Regions from separate parts of the Amycolatopsis sp. NPDC051061 genome, predicted to be linked through region 2. Evidence: riboswitches for the same ligand, from Rfam matches in the RefSeq annotation. Region 2 holds a riboswitch; each other region holds the start of a gene.
The links. Region 2 has a riboswitch for S-adenosylmethionine ahead of AB0N03_RS38605 (aminotransferase class V-fold PLP-dependent enzyme). Riboswitches for the same ligand answer to the same signal wherever they lie in the genome.
Positions count from the first base shown of each region.

Region 1: another riboswitch for S-adenosylmethionine. It lies ahead of thrC (threonine synthase); the one in region 2 lies ahead of AB0N03_RS38605 (aminotransferase class V-fold PLP-dependent enzyme).
Region 3: another riboswitch for S-adenosylmethionine. It lies ahead of AB0N03_RS45745 (ATP-binding cassette domain-containing protein); the one in region 2 lies ahead of AB0N03_RS38605 (aminotransferase class V-fold PLP-dependent enzyme).

Region 1 is NZ_JBFBBZ010000004.1:104,851-112,639, forward strand. Features, by position in the region: gene lepA (translation elongation factor 4) at 1-161, opposite strand, end outside; gene AB0N03_RS07000 (class I SAM-dependent methyltransferase) at 277-897, shown strand; gene AB0N03_RS07005 (VOC family protein) at 894-1,268, opposite strand; gene AB0N03_RS07010 (DMT family transporter) at 1,292-2,155, opposite strand; gene rpsT (30S ribosomal protein S20) at 2,489-2,749, shown strand; gene holA (DNA polymerase III subunit delta) at 2,920-3,900, opposite strand; SAM riboswitch class I at 4,037-4,170, shown strand; gene thrC (threonine synthase) at 4,183-5,448, shown strand; gene AB0N03_RS07030 (ComEC/Rec2 family competence protein) at 5,489-7,789, opposite strand, start outside.
Region 2 is NZ_JBFBBZ010000039.1:79,696-87,484, reverse strand. Features, by position in the region: gene AB0N03_RS38630 (DUF885 domain-containing protein) at 1-1,456, opposite strand, end outside; gene AB0N03_RS38625 (AsnC family protein) at 1,590-2,639, shown strand; gene AB0N03_RS38620 (RluA family pseudouridine synthase) at 2,636-3,565, opposite strand; gene lspA (signal peptidase II) at 3,562-4,197, opposite strand; gene AB0N03_RS38610 (hypothetical protein) at 4,221-4,847, opposite strand; gene AB0N03_RS38605 (aminotransferase class V-fold PLP-dependent enzyme) at 4,867-6,213, opposite strand; SAM riboswitch class IV at 6,251-6,365, opposite strand; gene AB0N03_RS38600 (potassium/proton antiporter) at 6,583-7,789, opposite strand, start outside.
Region 3 is NZ_JBFBBZ010000062.1:35,987-43,775, reverse strand. Features, by position in the region: gene AB0N03_RS45760 (TatD family hydrolase) at 1-453, shown strand, start outside; gene AB0N03_RS45755 (transglycosylase family protein) at 742-2,166, shown strand; gene rsmA (16S rRNA (adenine(1518)-N(6)/adenine(1519)-N(6))-dimethyltransferase RsmA) at 2,247-3,083, shown strand; SAM riboswitch class I at 3,289-3,379, shown strand; gene AB0N03_RS45745 (ATP-binding cassette domain-containing protein) at 3,589-4,602, shown strand; gene AB0N03_RS45740 (4-(cytidine 5'-diphospho)-2-C-methyl-D-erythritol kinase) at 4,804-5,766, shown strand; gene AB0N03_RS45735 (ABC-F family ATP-binding cassette domain-containing protein) at 5,813-7,579, shown strand; gene AB0N03_RS45730 (fatty acyl-AMP ligase) at 7,605-7,789, shown strand, end outside.

The sequences.
Region 1 (7,789 bases), on a different contig from region 2:
TACTGCGCGCGCATGGCCCGCTCTTCCACGACGCCGGTGAGCTGCAGCATGCGGTCGGCCAGGGTGGACTTGCCGTGGTCGATGTGCGCGATGATGCAGAAGTTCCGGATGAGCTCCGGAGGCGTGAAGGTCGTGTCGGCGAACTTGTTGAGCGCTGTCACTCGAATGAGTCCTCGGAAAGTCGGGGATGGCCACCTCTATGCTCCCATGGCGCTCCGGGTGCGGGTGGGGGTCATCCCCGATGCGAGCCCAGGTGATCCGTGGTGCCCTCGAAGTATGAGCACATCGCACCAGCCGGCACCCCCTCCCCAGCCGGATCCAGGCGGCTTCGGCCGCGTCCTCGACCGTGCCTTCGGTCACCCTTCGGGAGCGCTCGGCCGCCTCGGCGGCTGGGTGATGGCGCGGGGCAACGCCGCCACCGAGCAGCGCGTCGTCGACTTGGCCCGGATCGAACCGGACGAGACCGTCCTGGTCGTGGGCCCCGGCCCCGGCGTCGGCCTGGACGCCGCCGCCCGGCTGGCCGGGCGCACCATCGGGGTCGACCCCTCCCCCGAGATGCTCGGGCTGTGCCACGAGCGCTGCGGCGACCGCGCCGAGCTGCGCGAGGGATCGGCGGCGCACACCGGCGAGCCCGACGGGTCCGTCGACGTGGTGCTGACCGTCAACAACGTCATGCTCTGGGCCGACCGCGCGGCCGGGTTCGCCGAGCTGGTCCGGGTGCTGCGCCCCGGTGGGCGGCTGCTGCTGTCCGCGCACGAGAAGTGGCTGCCCGTGAGCAGGCACGTCCTGGCCGACGAAGCCGCCGAAGCGGGCTTCGCCGACCTGCAGACCTGGACCTGGGACCCGCCCGGCTTCGCCGCGCTGGCCGCGCAGCTGCGCGCCGTCAAGCCCGCCTAGCGGGTGTCCGTGCGGATCGGGTGGCCCTCGGGCACCTCGACCAGCACGATCCGCGTGCCGTCCGGATCGGCGATCCAGGCCTCGTCGAGGCCCCAGGGCTCGCGCTGGGCGTCTCGCACCGGCTCCAGGCCCTTCGCCTTCAGATCGGACATGGTGCCGGCCAGGTCGCGGACCTGCAGCCAGAGCACCAGATCGGGTGACGAACCCGTCTCGCCCCGGCCGGAGACCTCCAGGGAGCCGTGGCCGAGGAAGAACACCGTGCCGCCGGGGAACTCACGCTCCACGGCCAGGCCGAGGGTGTCTCGGTAGAACGCCGTCGTCGCGTCGGCGTCGCGCGGGCGGATCAGCAGCCGGCTCTTCAGGACTTCCATCCGACCATCCCTACCGGACGCGCTCAGGCGGCCGCAATCGCGGCGATGCCGGACAGCACGATCACCGAGCCGGCGAGCCGTCGCACGGCGTCACGTTCGCCCAGCACCAGCCAGGCGGCGAGGCCGCCGAGCACGATGCTCAGCTCCCGGGCGGGCGCGACCAGGCTGACCGGTGCCATCGTGAGGGCGAACAGCACGAGGATGTACGCGATCGGCGAAAGCAGCGCGACGACCAGCACCTCACGCCGCTGCTCGCGCCAGATCCGCGTCACCTCGGCGCGGCCGGCCAGGGCGCCGGGCGCGAGCAGCACGCTCTGCAGGACCGAGCCGAGGCCGAAGTAGACGACGGGCGGCACGCCGAGGCCGGTCACCGAGTGCGCGTCCCAGAGGGTGTAGCCGGCGATGACGGCGCCGGTCAGGAGGCCGTAGAGGATGCCGGCTCTGCCGGCTTGCCGGTCGCCTCCCCCGCGCCCGGTGCTGATCACCAGCACCCCGGCGATGACCAGGAACGCGCCGACGAGACCGAGCCAACCGGGGCGTTCGCCGAGCACGAGGACGGCGGCCAGCACCGACAGCAGCGGCCCGGTGCCCCGCGCGACGGGGTAGACGACGGAGAGGTCGCCGACGCGGTACCCGCGCTGCAGGACGATGCCGTAGGCGATGTGCAGCACGGACGTGACCACCGCGGCCACCAGCCAGCTCCACTGTGGACGTTGCGGCTCGACGACCAGCAGCACGACCGTCACCGGCAGGAGGACGACCGCGGACGCGGTGTAGTAGAGCCAGACGAACTGGGTGCCGCCGGAGGAGATCCGCTTGGCGGCCAGGTTCCACGCGGCGTGCACGACGGCGGCGATGAGGACGAAGGTCAGGGCGGTGGCGTTCATGGGACCCCTTACGGGTTTTCGCGCGCGCGAAAACCGGGTCCTCCAGGCTTTTGCCCCGTCAGATGAACGACCGGCCGTCCGGGCCCGCCGACGGTGCCGCTCGGACCAGACCCGCCGGGTCCTGGTTGTGTGGTGCACGGCGTGCGGACCGGCGACGGAACCCTAGGCACTACCGTCGTCGAGGGTACTCCCGGCTCCGGGCACCGGCGGCCCGGCTGTTAGTGTTGTCGCTCGCTGCCCGTGCGGCATTCCGTCATGGAGGAAGCCCGCTCTTTCGAGCGGGGCCAATTCAGCGCGGCGGCGAATCTCACCGAGTGAAACAGGAGTTGCCCTATGGCCAACATCAAGTCGCAGATCAAGCGCATCACGACGAACGAGAAGGCGCGTCTGCGCAACCAGGCGATCCGGTCCTCGGTGAAGACCGCGATCCGCAAGGTCCGCGAAGCCGCCGAGGCCGGCGACAAGGCCAAGGCCGTCGAGCTGCAGCGCGACGCCGCCCAGAAGCTGGACAAGGCCGTCTCGAAGGGCGTGCTCCACGCCAACCAGGCCGCCAACAAGAAGTCGGCGCTGGCCAAGCGCGTCAACGCGCTCTGAGCTGGTTGATTTCTGGGAAAGCCCCGGCTTCGGCCGGGGCTTTTTCATGTCCGGGACGGGCTTCGCGCGGCGGAGGGCGGGGCGCTGCGAATCAGCAGCTCTCGGCTGTCGATGCGGGGATCTGCACTCGTCGGGCCGCGGTGGCCTGACCAGCGCGAACCTTTTTGCGGTCAGCGGTCGCCCTTGGCGGCCGCCACCTGGAGGACCGCGCGCTCCAGGGCGTAGCCCGGGTCCGCCGCCACGCCCTTGACCTCGGCGTTCAGCCTCGCCACCACCCGCATCGCCGTCGCCAGGCCGTCCTGGTTCCAGCCGCGGACCTGGCCCTGGGCCTTCCGGATCTTCCACGGCGGCATGCCCAGCTCACCGGCCAGCTGGTTCGGGTTGCCGCGGCCCGCGCCCGCGACCCGGGCGATCGTGCGGACCGCGTCGGCCAGCGCGTCCGCCACCAGGACGTGCGGGACACCCAGCTGCATCGCCCAGCGCAACGACTCCAGCGCCGCCGAACGGTCGCCGCTCACCGCCTTCTCCGCGACCGCGAACCCGGTCACGTCCGCGCGGCCGCGGTGGTAGCGGCGGACCGCCTCCGCGTCGACACTCCCGCCGGCGTCCGCCACCAGCTGCGTCGCCGCCGAGGAGAGTTCTCGCAGGTCGGAGCCCACGGCGTCGACCAGCGCGGCGACCCCCGCCGGGTCGATCTTGCCGCCGGCCCGGCGCACCTCGTGCCGCACGAACTGCTCGCGCTCGGCCGGCTTGGTCATCTTCGGGCACTCCGTGACCTCGGCGCCGGCCTTCTTCAACGCCGCCGGGAGCGTCTTGCCGGCCTTGCTGCGGCCACCACCGGTGTGCACGACGACCAGCACGACGCCGTCCGCGGGGTCCTTCAGGTAGGACGCCACCGCGTCGGCCAGCTCCTGCGAGATGTCCTGCGCCGACTCCAGGACGATCACGCGGCCCTCGCTGAACAGCGACGGGCTGACGAGTTCGGCCAGCTCGGGGGCTGTGAGATCCGACACCCGGACCCGGGTCAGCTCGGCCGTCGCATCGATCGCGCGGGCCGCGGTGAGCGTGTCGCGGACGGCGCGCTCGATCAGCAGTTCTTCCTCGCCCAGGACCAGGAGCAGCGGGGCCGGGGCGGTGGCTTGCGCGGTCACGGACGGATCCTCTCACTTGCGGTGTCATGCGCCCGCTCCGGTGATGTCGAACGGCCACCATGGCACGGCGTGAGCGCCATGTCGTACGGTGTTCTCGAGGCGGCGCGCTGTTCGGCGCGCACCGACAACCGAATAACGCTCATCCAGAGGGGCAGAGGGAACGGCCCGACGAAGCCCCGGCAACCGGCGTACAGCCTGTCATCCCGCGATCGCGGGGTAGCTGACGACCACGGTGCCAATTCCGGCCCGCTTCGGCGGGGCAGATGAGGAAGGAACCTCGCGATGACCGCCACCCTCGGAACGTCCTCCACCACCAAGACCCCGGATCTCGGTCCCGCCGTCGAACTGGTGTCGAAGGAAGAGGGCCACCGGCAGCCGCTCGCCCCCGAGTTCGTCTCCGCCGAGGACTTCTCGCCGCTCGAGGTCGCCTACGACTTCGGCCGCGTCCGCCGCGAAGACATCGAGGCCGGCCCCAAGAACATCTGGCGCTACAAGAAGCTCCTCCCGGTTCCGTCCAACGTCGAAGAGATCCCGAACACCGAGCCCGGCGCCACCCGGCTGATCCGCGCCGACCGCCTGGCCAAGGAACTTGGCCTCAAGCGCGTGTGGGTCAAGGACGACACCGGCAACCCGACGCACTCGTTCAAGGACCGCGTCGTCGCCGTCGCGCTCGCCGCGGCCCGCGAGTTCGGGTTCGAGGTGCTCGCGTGTCCGTCGACCGGCAACCTGGCCAACGCGACGGCCGCCGCCGCGGCCCGCGCGGGCTGGCGGTCGGTCGTGCTGATCCCGAAGAACCTCGAGCGCGCGAAGATCCTCACCACCGCGGTCTACGACGGCGACCTGATCGCCGTCGACGGCAACTACGACGACGTCAACCGCCTCGCCACCGAGCTCGCCGGCGAACACCCGAAGTGGGCGTTCGTGAACGTGAACGTCCGGCCGTACTACTCGGAAGGCTCGAAGACGCTGGCCTTCGAGGTCGCCGAGCAGCTCGGCTGGCGCATCCCGCCGCAGATCGTCGTGCCGATCGCCTCCGGTTCTCAGCTGACCAAGGTGGACAAGGGTTTCCGCGAGCTGGGCCAGCTCGGTCTCGTGGACGCCAGCCCGTACAAGGTGTTCGGCGCGCAGGCGACCGGCTGCTCGCCGGTGTCGGCCGCGTTCCGCGCCGGCCAGGACGTGGTCCAGCCGGTGAAGCCGGACACGATCGCCAAATCGCTGGCGATCGGCAACCCGGCCGACGGCCCGTACGTGCTCGACATCGTCAACCGCACCGGCGGCGCGATCGAGGACGTCACCGACGAAGAGGTCGTCGAAGGCATCCGGCTGCTGGCCCGCACCGAAGGCATCTTCACCGAGACCGCCGGCGGGGTCACCGTCGCCACGGCGAAGAAGCTGGTCGAGACGGGCAAGCTCGACCCCGACGCCGAGACGGTGCTCCTCATCACCGGCGACGGCCTCAAGACCCTCGACGCGGTCGAGAACCACATCGGCCCGAAGGCGACCGTGGCGGCTTCCGCCAAGGCCGTGAACGAGGCGCTCGGCTACTGACGTCCACCGCCGGGGCGGGCTTTCGCGGCCCGCCCCGGCTTCAGCGGCGCGGCGGCCCACGTGGCTCGCCCCGGCGCGCTACCGCCGGACCTGACGGGTCGCCGACCACCGCCGTGTCACCGTCCACGTCGGTTCGTGTCACCAACGCACCCAGTGCCGTCAAGCTGTCCATTGTGGACTTGTTGGGGTGGCCGTAGGTGTTGCCCGCGCCCACGCTGACCAACGCCACCCGTGGCGCCACCGCCGCGAGGAACGCCGGTAGTGAGTAGCGCGAGCCGTGGTGTGGGACCTTCAACATCTCCGCCTTCAGGTTGTCGCCGTCGGCCAGCAGGTCGGCTTGGGCCGCCAGCTCGACGTCGCCGGTCAGGAGCACCCGGCCGGCCGGGGTTCGCGCCCGCAGCACCACCGAGCTGTTGTTGATCGTCGTGCCGTCCTGCTGCCCGGCCGAACGTGCCGGTACGTAGTGCGGGCCGAGGACGTCGAGCGACAGGCCGGGCCACGCCAGCCGCTCCCCCGTGCTCAGCTCCACCAGGGGCACCCCCTGCTTCGCCGCTTCGACGGCGACTTGGCGCCACGCCCACTCCGGCGCCCGCCCCGGACCGACGGCGATCGCGCCGACCGCCCGGCCGTCGAAGACCGACGCCAGGCCACCGATGTGGTCGGCGTGCAGGTGGCTCAGCACCAGCAATGGGATCCGGTCGACCGAGAGCCGGTGCAGGCACTCGTCCACCGGCCCCGGCTCGGGTCCGGTGTCCACGACGACCGCCCGGCCCGGCTCGGCCGTCGCCAGCACGACCGCGTCGCCCTGCCCGACGTCGCACTCGACCATCGCCCAGTTCCGCGGTGGCCAGGCCGGCGCGATCACCCGCACCGGCACGAACACGAGCAGCGCGCCGGCGACCAGCACCGCCATCACCAGCCGCGCGCGCCGGTGCCGGGCGGCCAGCACCAGCACCACCAGCACGGCGGCGGCGAGCAGCCCGCCCGTCCACCCGCCGGGCCACGCGACGACCGCGCCGGGGGCCCGCGCGCCGTGGCGCGCCACGGTGATCAGCCACCGGGCCTCCGGGTCGGCCAGGTGCACCAGGACCTTCCCGGCGCCCGGCCACCACGGGCCGGTCACCGTCGCCAGCACGCCGAGCACCGTCGCCGGAGCCACCACGGGCGCGGCGAGGACGTTGGTCAGCACCGACACCAGGCTCACCGAGCCGGCCATGCCCGCGAGGACCGGCGCCGTCACCAGGAAGGCGGCCAACGGGATCGCCAGCCCCTCGGCGAACCCCGGCGGGATGCCGCGGCGAGCCAGCCCGGCGGCCCAGCGGGGCGCGATCAAGACCAGCCCGGCCGTGGCGAACACCGACAGCGCGAACCCGAAGTCCGTCGCCATCGCCGGATCCGTCACCACCAGCACGCACACCGCGAACGCCAGCGCGGGCAACGCCGAGCCTCGCCTGCCCAGCGCCAGCGCCAGCAACGCGACCGCCGCCATCACCCCGGCCCGCAGCACGCTCGGCTCCGGGCCGACCAGGACGAGGAACCCGGCCAGGCACGCGCCGGCCGCCACCGCCGACAACCGCGGCCCGAGCCGCAGCACGCGCAGCAGGAGCAGGACCGCGCCGCACGCCACGGCGAGGTTTCCCCCGCTGACCGCGGTCAGGTGGGCGAGACCGGCGGTGACGAACTCCTGCTCGACCCGCGGCGACAACCCGCTCGTGTCGCCCAGGACCAGGCCCGGCAGCAGGCCGGCCGGTTCGTCCGGCAGCACCTGGCACAGGTCGTGGAGTCCGGCGCGCAACCCGGCCGCGGTCCGCTGCCACCACGGCGCCGGCCCGAGGTCGCCCGGCGGGCCGCGCACGGACAGCACCGCGACGGTCAGGTCCGAGCCGCGCGGCGGCATCAGCAGGCCGCTCGCCGTCACGTCCTGACCCGGCAGCAGCGACGCCCACTGCGCGACCGGAGCCAGCAGCAGGACGCGCCCGGACGACGCGACCGGTCTGCCGTCGACCGACGCCGTGCGGACGTCGGCCGTCAGCACCACCGACCGGGCCCCGGCCTGCTGATCGGCGTAACCCGCACTGCGCACGGGCTTCGGGCGCTCGGCGACGACGACCCGCACCGACGCGGGGAGTCCGTCAGCCGCAACCGCGCGAAGGTCGTCACGCTGCGCGTCGCGGATTCGCCAGGCGACCGGGCCCGCGGCGACGAGTCCCAGCACCAGCAGGGCTGCCGCCGCACCGAGCGCCCGGGGACGCCCCCGCGCCCGCCAGAGCACCAGCCCGGCGAGCGCCGCCGAGACGAGGCCGACGGCGACCGCCGTCCACCAGCCCAGCAGCAGGCCGCC
Region 2 (7,789 bases):
CGATCTCGGTCTCGACCTCGACGCGCGCCTCCGGCGTGTGCTCGAGCAGGTAGTCCACGGCCTGCTGCCGGCTCCAGCCCAGCGCGTGCAGGCCGGTGTCGACGACCAGGCGGGCCGCCCGCATCGAGTCGCCGGTCAGCATGCCCAGCCGCGCGACGTCGTCGGAGTAGAGCCCCATCTCGTCGGCGAGGCGCTCGCTGTAGAGCCCCCAGCCCTCGGTGTAGGCGGTGAAGTTGCCGATGCGGCGCAGCAGCGGCAGCTCGGTGAGCCCCTGCGCGATGCTGAGCTGGAAGTGGTGCCCGGGCACGGCTTCGTGGAACGCGGTCGACTCGGCCGTGTGCCGGAACCGTTCGCCGGCGTCGTGGGTGTTCGCGAAGTAGATGCCCGGCCGGGAGCCGTCGGCGGCCGGCCGCAGGTAGTACGCCGCGGGCGAGCCGGGCGCCACCTCCTCCGGGACCGGCTCGACGGCGCACTCCTGCGCCGGGACCCGGCCGAACCACTTCGGGGCCTCCGCGGCGGCCCGCCGGACGGCCGTGCGGGCGGTGTCCAGGAGCTCGTCACCGCTGCTCCAGCGCAGGGCGGGGTCGGTGCGCAGGCGCTCGAAGATCTCGGCCAGGTCGTCGGTGCCGAACACCTTCTGCCCCAGCTCGCGGTACTCGGCGGCGAGCGAGTCGATGACGTCGAGACCGATCCGGTGCAGCTCCTCCGGGGTGCGGTCGGTGGTCGTGTGCACCTTCGCGAGCCGCGCGTACGCCTCTTCGCCGCCGGGCAGCCACTTCAGGCCGGGCCGGTCGGCGGGGCGGCCGTGCGGCTTCACCTCGGTGACGAGGAACTCGCGGTACTCGGCGTAGGCCGGGCGCACGACCTCGGCCAGCAGCTCGTCGCGCCGGCGCCCGAACTCCTCGTCCGGCGCGGGCTGGCGGCGGAGCGGGTCCGCGGTCGGGTCCGCGAGGTAGCGGTCGAGGTGCGCGACCGCGGCGTCGACCAGGTGCGCCACCGGAACGAGCCCGGCGGCGATGCCCTCGGCGTGGCGCCGCGCGGCCTGCCGCAGGTACTCCGGGACCGCGGCCAGGCGGCCGAGCTGGGCCTCCGCGGCCTCGCCCGCCGTCACCGTCGTCATCGGCAGCGCCATGAGCAGCGAAGCAGCGGGCGCGATCATGATGTCCGTGACGGTGAACTCGGCCATCCGGCTGTCGATCGACGCGACGCGGTCTTCCGCGGTGGCGATCAGGACCTCGCGCGTGACCCGGTCCGCGGCCGACAGCCCGCCCGCGTCCAGCGCGCGGGCCCGCTCGGCGAACTCCGCGAGCCGGGCCCGGTGCGCCTGCTCGGCTTCGGCGGACAGGTCCGGCAGCCCGGGCTCGGCCGGGCGGAGGCCCAGCAGCGCGGGCGTCAGCGGATCGGCGGCGAACAACGCTTCGACGAACTCGTCGGCGAGTTCGGTGACCGCGGTCATGGCAGGACCCCCAGCTTCGGTGATGTGCTCCACGGCCGACCCTAACGGAGATCACCGACAAGAACGGTGAGCTGTCCGCCGGGGGCGGACCACCTCGGCGCGGCCGCTCCGGCGAGGCGGTAGCGTTCTGCGGGTGGCTGTGACCGATCCCGTGGATACCCGCCTGCTCGCCGCGCTCGCCGACCTCGGCAAGGCCGCGGTCCACGAGCTGGCGGCCAAGGTCGGCATGGATCCGCGCGAGGTCGCCTACCGGCTGGTGGCGCTGTCCGGCAGCGGGCTGCCGCTGCTCGTCGGCGTCGAGAGCGACCCCCAGGGGCTCCGGGCGGCGATCGCGGCCTCACCGCCGTCGTGGGCGAACCGGCCGCCGCAGCAGTTCCCGCCCCCGCCGTCGCAGCCGGTGCCACAGCAGCCCGCGCCGCCGATGCCGGCGCCGGGCCCGCACGGGGTGCCGTCGGGGCCGTACAACGTGCAGGGCGCGCCATCGGGACCGTACAACGTGCAAGGCGCGCCGTCGGGACCGTACAACGTGCAAGGCGCGCCGTCGGGACCGTACAACGTGCAAGGCGCGCCGTCGGGGCCGTACAACGTCCAGGGGACGCCGTCCGGGCGGTATCCGGGCCCGCCGCCCGGGCCACCCCAGCAACGTCCGCCCCAGCAGTTCGCCCCGCCGCCGGACCCGGTGGTGAGCACGTGGGGCCTGCCGCAGACGGCGTCCTGGGCCCGCGGCGACGAGCCCGCCCGCCCCGCGGCGCCGTCGGGCGGCAAGCGGGGCCGGATCCGCGAGGTCATGGAAACCCAGGGCCTGGAGGGCGAGCAGCTGTCGGTGCAGCTGCTGGAGGTGCAGGACCCGGCGGACTACCTGTTCAGCGCGGCGGGCTACCGCCTGGAAGAGGGCGAACGCGCGGTGGTCGTGCACACCGAGATCACCAACCGCGGGGCAATCCCGTTCGCGTCGCTGCCGGACAACTACCTCGAGCTGCTCGCCGCCGACGGCACCCCGATCGGCAAGGCCCCGGTGTCGCTGACGTCGCGGCCCCCGCACAAGATCGGCGTCCAGCCCGGCGAAACCCTGGGCGGCCACACGGTGTACGTCCTCCCGGACGCGACGCGGGTGGTGTCGGTGCGCTGGAGCCCGCGGCCGGAACCGGACGAGCGCACGGTGACCTGGTCGATCGAGGACTAGTAGCTCTCGTCGCGCAGGATTTCCAGGGCCTTCGCCAAGTCGTCCGGGTACTCGGACTCGAACTCGACCCGGCGGCCGTCCGCCGGGTGGGCGAACGCCAGCGTCTTCGCGTGCAGCCACTGGCGGTTCAGGCCGAGGTGGCGGGCCAGGACCGGGTCCGCGCCGTAGGTCAGGTCGCCGACGCACGGGTGGCGCAGCGCCGAGAAGTGGACGCGGATCTGGTGCGTCCGCCCGGTTTCCAGCTTGATGTGCGTGAGCGACGCCGCGCGGAACGCCTCGACGACCTCGTAGTGCGTCACGCTCGGGCGGCCGCCCTGGACCACCGCGAACTTGTAGTCGTGGCGCGGGTGGCGGTCGATCGGGGCGTCGATCGTGCCGCGCGTCGGGTCGGGGTGGCCCTGGACGATCGCGTGGTAGCCCTTGTCGACCGTGCGTTCCTTGAACGCGCGCTTCAGCACCGTGTACGCGTGCTCGCTCTTGGCCACCACCATCACGCCGGTTGTGCCCGCGTCGAGCCGGTGCACGACGCCCTGGCGCTCGGCCGCGCCCGACGTCGCGATGCGCAGGCCGGCCGCGGCGAGGCCGCCGACCACCGTCGGGCCGGTCCAGCCCGGGCTCGGGTGCACCGCGACGCCGACCGGCTTGGAGATCACGACGATGTCGTCGTCGTCGTGGAGGATCTTCATGCCCTCGACCGGTTCGGCGACGATCTCCACCGGGTTCGCCGGCTCCGGCAGGGTGATCTCCAGGAGGCCGCCGCCGGAAAGCCGGTCGGATTTCCCGGCGGGACGGCCGTCGAGCAGCACGTCCCCGGATTCGGCCAGCTCCGCGACGACGGTCCGCGAGAGGCCGAGCAGCTTGGCGAGGCCGGCGTCGACCCGCATCCCGTCGAGTCCGTCGGGCACCGGGAGCATCCGTGAGCTCACGCCTGCTCCTCCTGCGCTTCGGCCTTCTTCTTGTCCTTGGTCGACGTGCCGTCGTAGTCCTTGCCCAGCAGGGACAGCAGCACGATCAGCGCACCGCCGACGCAGATCGCCGAGTCGGCGATGTTGAAGATCGCGAAGCCCTTGCCGTTCGGGGCGAACGCCGAGATGAAGTCGACGACGTGACCCTGCAGCCCGCCGGGTGCGCGGAAGATGCGGTCGGTCAGGTTGCCGAGAGCGCCGGCGAGCACCAGGCCGAGGCCGATGGCCCAGCCGATCGAGCGCAGCCGCCGGGAGAGCCAGATGATCGCGATGACGACGGCCAGCGCGACCAGCGCGAGCACCCACGTCATGCCGGTCGCCATCGAGAACGCGGCGCCCGGGTTGCGGATCACCTGCAGGTAGATCAGCCCGCCGAGGATCCGCAGCGGCTCCTTGCCCTCAAGGTTCGCGGCGACCAGGTTCTTCGTCACCAGGTCGATCGCCCAGAACACGACCGCGACGGCGAACACCCAGCCCACGCGGCGCTTCGGCAGCGGCTTCGCCGGGGCTTCCGGCGACTCCTGCACGGTCTCGGGCGTCGCCTCGGCGGCCGCGGCGGTGTCGGGTTCGGAATGGCTGGGGTCGGTGCTCACCCCTCCATTCTCCACGGCCCTGGTCAGGGCGTGTCGGCGGCGGTGACCGGCCCGCGCAGGAGCACCGCGAACGCGGCCCCGAACAGGACGCCCGCCGACACGAGCGCTCCGGCCGGTGGCGTCAGGAACACCACGGTGACCAGGAGGAAGACGCCGGTGACGGCCAGCACGAACCGGCTGCGCTCGTAGGCGGCGAGCACCAAGAGGCCGAGCGCCGCCAGCAGCGCGCCCCGCACGTCCCCGGGCAGCCGCAGCTCGAGCGCGCCGACCAGGTCGAGCAGCGGGACGGCGATGAGCGCACCCAGGGTGCCGAGCACGAACCGGACGGGCCGCGGCGGCGTCTCGGCGCGGCGCAGGCCCAGCCAGTACCAGCCCGCCACGGCGAGCACCACGCAGGCGAGGCCCACCAGCCAGCTGAGCCTCGCCGACGGCACGACGTCGGCCGCGGTGGCGCTCAGGCCGGTGGCGTAGGCGCCTCCGTCGGAGTAGCGGGTGCCCACCACCAGCTGGTTCTCGCGAGTCATCGGCAGCGCCTGGAGGCCCACGAACCGGCCGCTGCCCTCATCCGGGATCAGCGCGACCGCCACCATCACGAGCTGGGCGAACCCCAGCGCGGCCAGCGGGAACCAAGATCGCCGTGAACTCCCCATCCGGGCAGGATAGCGGCGCTCAGCAGAACGGCGGCAGCTCCCGCGGGTCGCCGGCCGGGGCCCAGCGGCCATCCACCTTCGCGTACTCCCAGCGGGCGCCGCGCGCGACGATCTGGCGCAGTGCCAGCACGACGCGGTCGACGTGCTCTTCGGTGCTGCCCAGGCCGAGGCTGACGCGGACCGCCTGCCGCCCGTCGCCGCCGGTCACGCCGATGAGCCGCTTGGCCGCGATGTGGGCGCAGAAGGCGCCGTCGCGCACTCCGATGCCGTACTCGGCGGACAGCACGGCCGCCAGCCAGCCCGGGTCGAAGCCGTCGACGACGAAGCTGACCGTGCCGACGCGGTCGACCGGCGCGTCGAACAGCCGCAGCTCGGCGCAGCCCGGGATGCCTTCGAGCCCCTTGCGCAGCCGGGTGAGCAGGGCCTGCTCGTGGTTTTCGATCGCGGCCCAGTTCTCGCTGAGCGTCTCGCAGGCGACGCCGAGCGCGTACACGCCGACGGTGTTGGGCGAGCCGGCTTCGTGGCGCTCGGGCCCGGTGTTCCAGACGACCGCGTCCTCGGTGACGAGCTTGGTCGCGCCGCCGCCGGCGAGGTAGGGCCGGGCGGCGCGCAGCCAGTCGGCGCGGCCGATCAGCGCGCCCGCACCGAAGGGCGCGTACAGCTTGTGGCCGGACAGGGCGACGTAGTCGACGTCCAGCTCCTTGATCGAGATCCGGCGGTGCGGGGCCAGCTGGGCGGCGTCGAGCGCGATGCGGGCGCCGTGCTTGCGCGCCACGGCGGCGATCTCCGCCACCGGCAGGAGCTCACCGGTCACATTGGACGCTCCGGTCACGACGACCAACCGCGGTCCCTGCGGGGCATCCGCGAGCGCTTCGTCCACAGCGGACACTGCCGCGAGGCGGGTGCGCGGGGTCGGGATCCGCCGGACGTTCGGCCCCGGCCACGGCAGCAGCGCGGCGTGGTGCTCGGTGTCGAACACGATCACCGTGGTGTGCCGGGGCAGGCTGCGGGCGAGCAGGTTGAAGGAGTCGGTGGTGTTGCGGGTGAAGACGACGGTGTCGGTGCGGCGGGCGTCGACGAAGCGGCGCAGGACGTCGCGGGTGCGCTCGTAGAGGCGCGTCGAAACCTGCGACGCGAAGCCGGCGCCGCGGTGGACGCTGGCGTACCAGGGCAGGAACTCGTCGACCTTGGCGCGGACGGCGTCGAGGCACGGGGCGCTCGCGGCGTGGTCGAGGTTGGCGTAACCGATGGTTTCGCCGGTGACGAGCGGGACTCGCAGCGACGCTCCGGCGACGGCCGGGATGCCTTGCGCGACAACGGCTTCAGTGAAGGTGGTCGTGCTGGTGCGGTCGATGGCGAGAGTCATCGGTGCCTCCTCGGCGATCCGGGGGACCCCGGCGAGGGGCCCGCGCTTGCCCGTCGCACGGCGCGACTGGCCCGGTCTTCACCCGGGGCACCCCACCGCGGTAGGAGGGTTGCCGGCCAGCAAGCCGGGGCTTCGCGCTGGCACTCATGACCTGAGCCAGAAGGTAACCGAGAACGCGGCCGGCGGCCAACCCCCGCCTCACATTCTGAGACGCCGCTCACACACCGTGAAGGCCTCAGAGCTTCGCGCGGAAGCGGCCCGGGCCGGGCAGCGCGCGTGATCGGGGAGGCATCACGCGTGATTGAGGGGGCATCTCGCGTGATTGGCGGGTCGACACGAGACGTGCGATCGGTCGTGACCACGAACGGGCTAGCGGCCCGACTCGCCCTTCCAGCGGGCCAGGCGGCCGGCCCGGTCCACCGCGCGGAGCCGGCGCTCGACGGCGTCGCGGACCCCGCTCGTCGTGACGACCAGCAGCTGGTCGTGCTCCTGCAGCCGGCTGGTCTTCTGCGGCGTGAAGCCCGCGCCGTCGCGCACGACCAGGCTGACCGTCGCGCCGATCGGCAGCCGCAGCTCGGACAGGTACACGCCGTGCAGCTTCGACCCCGGCTGGATGCGGACCTGCAGCAGCTCGGCGCCCAGCTCGTCCAGCGGCGCGGAGTCGACCTCGATCTCGTGCGCCTCGGACTTCTCGGCCAGCCCGAGCCGGCGCCCGAGCGGCCCGAGGGTCGCACCCTGCACCAGCGTCAACACGATGACCAGCACGAACACCGCGTCGACCAGCCGTTGCGCACCCGGGAGCCCTTCCGAGAGCGGGATCATCGCGAGCACGATCGGCACCGCGCCGCGCAACCCGGCCCACGACAGGAACGCCTGTTCCCGCCACGGCAGCTTGAAGGGCAGCATCGCCAGCACGACCGAGATCGGCCGGGCCAGCAGCAGCACGACGGCGCCCGCGACCAGGCCCGGCACCAGCGCCTCGAGTACCCGGCTCGGCGAGGCGAACAGGCCGAGCAGCACGAACAGCCCGATCTGCGCCAGCCAGCCGAGCCCCTCGGCGAACGACAGCGTGTCCGAGCGGTGCGGCAACCGCGAGTTGCCGAGCACCAGCGCCGCGACGTAGGTGGCGAGCAGCCCGGACGCGTGCGCCAGCTGCCCGGACGAGTACGCCACGACGCAGACCGCGACCGTGGCGAGCGGGTAGAGGCCGGTCGCCGGCAGCGCGGCCCGGCGCAGCGCGATGCCGCCGAGCCAGCCGAAAGCGAGCCCGATAGCCAGGCCCGCCCCCAGTTCGTAGACCACCAGCAGCGGCAGCGTCCAGTCCACAGTGGCGCCTTCGGCCAGCACCACGACGGCGATGTACGCCGGCGCGTCGTTGATGCCCGACTCGAGTTCCAGCGCTCCGGTGAGCCGTTGGCCGATCCCGGCCGAGCGCAGCACCGAGAACACCGCCGCCGCGTCGGTCGAAGCGAGTACCGCGCCCCACAGCAGGGCGAACCGCCAGTCGAGGCCCAGCAGCCAGTGCAACGCGGCGCCGGTCACCGCGATGCTCACCACAACGGCCACAGTGGACAGT
Region 3 (7,789 bases), on a different contig from region 2:
GCGTTCCGCTGGCACATCGACCTCGCGAAGCGGCTGGACAAGCCGCTGATGATCCACGACCGCGAGGCCCACGACGACGTGCTGCGCATCCTGGCCGAAGAGAATGCGCCGAATGCCGTAATCTTCCATTGTTTTTCCGGGGATGCGGAAATGGCCCGCAAGTGCGTCGACGCGGGATACGTCCTTTCCTTCGCGGGCACGGTGACGTTCAAGAACGCGAAGGGGCTCCACGAGGCGGCGCGGCTCTGCCCGGCGGACCAGTACCTCGTCGAAACCGACGCGCCGTTTCTGACCCCCCACCCGTTCCGTGGGCGGCCGAACGAGCCGTTCGGCGCCGCTTACACCGTCCGTCACCTCGCGGCGCTCAGGGGCGAAGCTGTCCACGAAGTCGCCGAATCGGTCCGGACCACTGCCGAGCGGGTCTACCGACTCCTCAGTGTCACAACGGGTTGAACGCATTGCGACATCAGGGTTCCTTGATCGTCCACCTGATGGAGTGACGGGGATCACGACACTCCGGGGGGTGTTTGCGCAACCCGGCGGGACCCGTTACTGTCCCGTGATCGTGCCGGTCGGTACTGCAGACTGCAGTTGCCGACTGTTACGCCCACAGTCACGTCAGTGCACGTCGGGGAAGCGGAACCGGGTAGGTACGACCGGGACCGTGACGATGGCGCCGACTGCGGGCCCAGACGTAAAGATGCCGCCCCGAACGGCGTCTTGGGAAAGGGAACGACAGCGGTGACAGGTAGCAGACAGGCTGGAGCGCGCTCCGCGGCCGTCCTCGATCGTCATTACGAGGACACCGCCTACGGCCAGCTCGACTTCTCCGACGACCCGAACATCACCCAGCAGGACATCCTCGCCGCGCTCGGCCCCGACGCCGACGCGATGATGGCGTCGATCGACGTCGACGTCGACGAGCTGATCCGGCTCATCAACGCCGAGACGACGTACCTGCCGCCGATCGTCATCCCGGACGAGATCGAGGCGGACCGCACCGCTTCGCCGCAGGCCAAGCGGGCCGCCCTGGATGAGAGCATGCGCCAGACCTCGAAGGTCTGGAAGCGCCGTTTCCTCAAGGGTGCCGTCCTCAGCGTCATGATCAGCGTCGCCGGCGGCGGCGCGGCCGCGCTGGCGATGAACAAGAGCATCACCGTCGACGTCGACGGCCAGCAGACCACCGTGCACTCGTTCGGCGACACCGTCGGCGAAGTGCTGGAGGACGCGGGCCTCTCCGTCGGCGCGCACGACTCGCTCTCCCCGTCCCCGCAGGCGGAGGTCGGCGACGGCGGTGTCATCAAGCTCGAGCGCGGCCGCCAGCTGAAGATGATCGTCGACGGCTCGGAGCACACCTCCTGGGTTCGCGCGACCCACCTCGGCGACGCGCTGGGCCAGCTCGGCATGGCCGGCGTGGACAAGCCCGGCACGTGGATGTCGATGCCGAAGGACGGCGAGCTGCCCCTGCAGGGCGCCACCGTCGAGATCAAGACCCTCAAGAATCTCACGCTCTACGACGGTGCCAACGCGCCGAAGAAGGTCACCACGACCGCGGTCACGACGAAGGAGTTCCTGGGCGAGTACAAGCTCACCCTGGGCCCGGAGGACCAGGCCGAGGGCGGCCTGGACGTCAAGCTGACCGACGGCGCCGAGGTGCACATCAGCCGCACCGGCGTCTCGACGGTCGTCCAGAAGGAGTCCATCGACCCGCCCGAGCAGCGCGTCGACGACCCGGACCTCGCCAAGGGCAAGACCTCGGTCGAAGACCCCGGCACGCCCGGCGAGAAGATGGTGACCTACAAGGTCACGCAGAAGAACGGCAAAGAGGTCTCGCGGGAGAGTGTCTCCGAGCAGGTCATCACCCAGCCGAAGCCGAAGATCATCCACGTCGGCACGAAGCAGGCCCCGACGCCGGCCATCGGCGACGGCTCCGCGTGGGACCGCATCGCGAAGTGCGAGTCGGGCGGCAACTGGGCCACCAACACCGGCAACGGCTACTACGGCGGCCTCCAGTTCGACAAGCAGACCTGGAACGCCTACGGCGGCGACCAGTACGCCGCGCTGCCGAACCAGGCCTCCCGTGAGCAGCAGATCGCGATCGCGGAGAAGGTCCGCGACGCCCGCGGCGGCTACGGCGCCTGGCCGGTCTGCGGCAAGAAGGCTTGATCTTCCGCGTAACGGCCCCCGTCCTGTCTGGGCGGGGGCCGTTTCGCGTGTGCGTGCTGCCCCATCGGTAAGCTCCACCGGTGGTTGAACTGTTGGGACCTGCCGAGATCCGCGGGCTGGCGGCCGAGCTGGACGTGCGGCCGACGAAGAAGCTCGGCCAGAACTTCGTGCACGATCCCAACACCGTCCGCCGGATCGTCGAGCTCGCGCACGTCGGCCCGGACGACGTCGTCCTCGAGGTCGGGCCCGGGCTCGGGTCGCTCACCCTCGGGCTGCTCGCCACCGGCGCGCGGGTCGTCGCCGTCGAGATCGATCCCAAGCTCGCCGAACGGCTGCCCAAGACCGTCGCCGACCGGGCGCCCGAGGTCTCCGATCGACTCCAGGTCGTCACGGCCGACGCGCTGCGGATCACGGACGACCAACTGCCTCAGCCGACCGCGCTCGTCGCGAACCTGCCCTACAACGTCGCCGTCCCGGTCGTGCTGCACCTGCTCGCCGAGGTGCCGTCCCTCGGGAGCGGCCTCGTCATGGTCCAGACGGAGGTCGCCGACCGGATGGCGGCCGGCCCCGGCAGCCGGATCTACGGCGTGCCGAGCGTCAAGCTCGCCTGGTACGGCCCGGCGCGCAAGGTCGCCGCCGTGCCGCGCTCGGTGTTCTGGCCGGTGCCGAACGTCGACTCCGCGCTCGTCGCTTTCGAACGCGGTGACGCTCCGGCGTCGGACGACCGCGATCGGCTCTTCGGCCTCGTGGACGCCGCCTTCTCACAGCGCAGGAAGACGCTCCGCGCCGCGCTCGCGGGCTGGGCGGGCTCGGCCGAGCGGGCCGGCGAGCTGCTCACGGCCGCCGGGATCGACCCGAAGACCCGGGGTGAGCAGCTCGGCGTGCAGGACTTCGCCCGGTTGGCCGCTGCCCGTTAGCAGGTCCACAGTGGAAGCGGCTTTCCGGGGGTTCCGGGTGGCGGAGCCCCCGGCCCGGGGCGAAGCCCCGGAATGTCACAGAAGTCAACGCGGTCTGGTGAAAATACGCCTCTTGCCGGGCGATCCCGCGATTCGGACACCTCCACTCGTGTGATCTGGGCCGACAAGCTTGCTTTCGCTCCTCGCGATCGGCTTTACTCGGAAGCGTCCATCCCGAGCGACTGAGAGACCTGGCTCGCCGAAGTCGCAGCAACCACCCCCCACGGGGCAGGTGCTACCGCCAGGACCGATGGAGGCCGTTTCCGATGAAGAGGGTAGCTCGCCCCCTGCTCCTGACCAAGCGTCGCGTCGTCGACGAAGGCCGCCGCTCCGTGACCGCATGTCGACGCTCCAACTGAGCTTGTCGTAACCGGTCCACCTCTTCTTCACGCACCGTCCACAACGGACGGACTTCGCTTGCGGCCGGGTGCCGCGCCCTGCGCGCACCCCGTTTTCTGGAGCCTTCGTGATCACCGTCGAAAACCTGTCCAAAACCTTTGCCACCAACGGAAATTCGGTCGTCGCCCTGCATGACGTGAGCGTCGAGGTCCAGGCCGGCTCGCTGTTCGGCGTGGTCGGCCCCGCCGGGTCCGGCAAGTCTGTCCTCGCCCGCTGCATCGCGCTGCAGGAGCGGCCCGACCGCGGCGTCGTCCGCCTCGACGGCCTCAACACCGGCACGCTCGACGGCCGCCGGCTGCGCGAGATCCGCCGTCAGCTGGGCGTCGTCTCGACGAAGCCGGAGCTGATCGCCGAGCGCACGATCGCCGGCAACATCGCCTCCCCGCTCGAGCAGCTCGGCATCGACGGCCCGCAGCGCCGCAGCCGGGTCGGCTCGCTGCTCGACCTCGTCGGTCTGACGCAGCGTGCGACGCAGCGTCCCGGCGAGCTGACCGAGGGTCAGCTCCGCCGCGTCGCGGTCGCGAAGGCCTTGGCCGCGGCACCGGCGGTGCTCCTGGCCGACGACCCGACCGCCGGCATCGACCCGGAGGAGGCCGGCGCGGTGCTCACCGTGCTCGACCGCGCCCGCTCCGAGCTGGGCACCACCGTCGTGGTCACGACGCCGGACGCCAGTGTCGTCCGCCGGGTCTGCGACGACGTCGCGGTGCTCGAAGGCGGCACGGTCATCGAGCGCGGCACCGTCCTCGACCTGATCTCGAACCCGGCGAGCCGCACCGCGCAGGCGCTGCTGCCGGCCATCGAGACGACCCGCGCGCAGGTGTCGCGCTACGACCGCTCGGCCGACGTCGTGCTGGTCGGCTTCGCTTCGGTCGGCGCGCTGCTGCCCGAGGCCGCGGGCCGCTTCGACGTCGAGTTCGCCACCATCGGCGGCGGCCTGACCCGGATCGGCGACACGCCGGTCGGCCGCTTCCGCCTCGGCGTCCGCGGCGAGCGGGCCGACGCGGCGCTGGCGTGGGTCGCCGAGCGCGGCGGCCACGTGACGTACACCGCTCGCGGCCCCCAGGGCGTCGCGGCAGCCTGACCCGAGCGCCCCAAGGTGGCCTTGGGTGCGTTGAACGCACCGAAGGCCACCTTGGGTGCGTTGAACGCAACCAAGGCCGCCTTGGGTGCGTTGAATCAGCACTGCGGCGCGAAGCGCCTCCGTTGAGGGTGGTGGCGGGGGGCATGGATGGAGCAACCAAGGCCACATTGGGGCGTTTCCGCGGGCACGTAGGCTGGTCGGGTGCTCGCCGTAGTTCCGCCCCCAGTCACCGTCCGGGTCCCGGCCAAGGTCAACTTGCACCTGTCGGTCGACGACCTGCGCGAAGACGGTTACCACGAGCTGGTGACCGTGTTCCAGGCCCTGTCGCTGACCGACGAGGTGACCGTCGCGGTCTCCGAGGAGCCGGGCCTGGAGATCTACGGCGAGGGCGAAGGCTCGGTGCCCGCCGACGGCACCAACCTGGCCTGGCGCGCGGTCGAAGCGCTGTCCGCGCACGTCGGCCGCACCGAAGAGCCGAACGTCCGGGTGGTGCTGCGCAAGGGCATCCCGGTCGCGGGCGGCATGGCCGGCGGCAGCGCCGACGCGGCGGCGACCCTGGTCGGGCTGGCCGGCCTCTGGAACCTCGACGTCACGCGCGACGAGCTCGCCGGGATCGCCGCCGGGCTGGGCAGCGACGTCCCGTTCGCGCTCTACGGCGGCACCGCGCTGGGTACCGGGCGGGGCGAGCAGCTCGTCCCGGTGCTGTCGCGGCACACCTTCCACTGGGTGCTGGCCTTCGACTCCGAAGGGCTGTCGACGCCGAAGGTGTTCAAGGAGCTGGACCGCCTGCGCGTCGACGGCAACCCGCCGCGGATCGGCTCGCACACCCCGGTCGTCGAGGCGCTGGCCTCGGGCGACCCGCGTCAGCTGGCGCTGCTGCTGGGCAACGACCTCCAGGCGGCGGCGGTTTCGCTGCGGCCCGGGCTGCGCCGGACGCTGCGGGCCGGCGTCAACGCGGGCGCGCTCGCCGGCACGGTCTCCGGCTCCGGCCCGACCTGCGCGTTCCTCTGCGAGGACGCGCAGTCGGCGGTCGAGGTCGCCGCCGAGCTGTCGGGCGCGGGGGTGTGCCGCACGGTCCGGGTGGCGCACGGCCCGGTCCCCGGCGCCCGCGTGGTCGGCGGCGACGACGCGCCGCGTCCGGCCTCGCCGCGGGTGCACACCTGATCGTCCATTGTGGATTTCTACTTCTCGGAAAGGATCGGCTGAGGGCATGGCCAACTTGGTCAACCTGGAGGCGGTGAGCAAGTCCTACGGGATTCGCCCGCTCCTGGACGGTGTGTCGCTCGGCGTCGCGGCCGGGCAGCGCATCGGCGTCGTCGGCCTCAACGGGGGTGGCAAGACCACCCTCCTGGAAGTCCTTTCCGGACTCGCCGAGCCGGATTCCGGGCGGGTGAGCCACGTCGGCGGCCTGCGGATGGCCGTCGTCACCCAGCGGACGGAGCTGCCGGACGGCAGCAGCGTCGGCGAGGTCGTGCTCGAACGCTACGGCGCCGAGCACGAATGGGCCGCCGACGCCCGCGTACGGTCCATTGTGGACGGCTTGGGTATCACGGCGATCGGGCTCGAGACGCCGACCGCGAACCTCTCCGGTGGCGAGCGGCGCCGGGTTTCGCTGGCGGCCGCGCTGACCGGTGAGCTCGACCTCGTCGTGCTCGACGAGCCGACCAACCACCTGGACGTCGAAGGTGTCCAGTGGCTCGCCGACCACCTGCTGACCCGCCGGATCGCGGTCGTGGTCGTCACGCACGACCGGTGGTTCCTCGACACGGTCGCGAGCGTGACCTGGGAGGTGGCCAACGGCCGCGTCGAGAGTTACGAAGGCGGTTACGCGGACTGGATCTTCGCGCGCGCCGAGCGGGCGCGGCTGGCGGCGACGGCCGAGGAGAAGCGGCAGAACCTGGCCCGCAAGGAGCTGGCGTGGCTGCGCCGCGGCCCGCAGGCGCGTTCGTCCAAGCCGCGCTACCGCATCGACGCGGCCGAAGCGCTGATCGCGGACGTGCCGCCGCTGCGCGACTCCGTCGAGCTGATGGCGTTCGCGAAGCGGCGGCTGGGCAAGACCGTGCTGGAGCTGGAAGACACGACGTACACGGTCGGCGACCGGACGCTGCTCGACCACGTCACCTGGCGGGTCGGGCCGGGCGACCGGATCGGCCTGGTCGGGATCAACGGCTCGGGCAAGACCTCGCTGCTGAAGCTGCTCGGCGGCGACGTCGAAGGGTCGACCGGGCGCCGGGTCGAGGGCAAGACGGTCGCGCTCGCGCACCTGCGCCAGGAGCTCGACGACCTGCCCGCCGACCTGCGCGTGCTGCAGGCGATCGAGCAGGTGGCCGGGCGCGTGGTGTTCGGCAAGCAGGAGATGACGGCGTCGCAGCTGGGCGAGAAGCTCGGCTTCCCGCAGGCCCGCCAGTGGACGCCGGTCGGCGACCTCTCCGGCGGCGAGCGGCGCCGGCTGCAGCTGTGCCGGCTGCTGATGGCCGAGCCGAACGTGCTGCTGCTCGACGAGCCCACGAACGACCTGGACATCGACACGCTCCAGCAGCTGGAGGACCTCCTCGACGGCTGGCCGGGCACGATGGTCGTGGTTTCGCACGACCGCTACCTGGTCGAACGCGTCTGCGACACGATCGTCGCCCTCTTCGGCGACGGCCGGATCACCCACCTGCCGGGCGGCATCGAGGAGTACCTGAACCGCCGGGCCCTGGCGAAGGAACCGGCGGCCGCGTCAGCTCCCACGGCCGCGAAGGCGGAGGCGAAGAAGTCGGCGGCGGACCTGCGCGCGGCGCAGAAGGACCTCGGCCGCCTGGAGCGCAAGCTGGACCAGTTGCACGCCAAGGAGGAGAAGCTCCACGCGGCGTTGCTGGAGGCGGCGACGGACCCGGCGAAGCTGATGGAGCTCAACGCGGAGCTGAAGGGCGTCCAGGGCGAGATCGAGGACGTCGAGGGCCGCTGGCTGGAGACGTCCGAACTGCTGGAGTGACACGGCTGCCAGTAATGTCTGACTCATGAGCAGGTTCGTGGACACGCTCGTCGCCACCGCGGCGGGGCGAGGTCAGCAGCGTGGCATGGTCACCGGGGAGCCCAAGGAGCCGGTCCGGCGGACCTGGGCCGAGGTGCACGAAGAAGCCCGGCGGGTCGCCGGCGGGCTGGTCGCCGGCGGGTTCGAGCGGGGCACGGCGGTCGGGGTGCT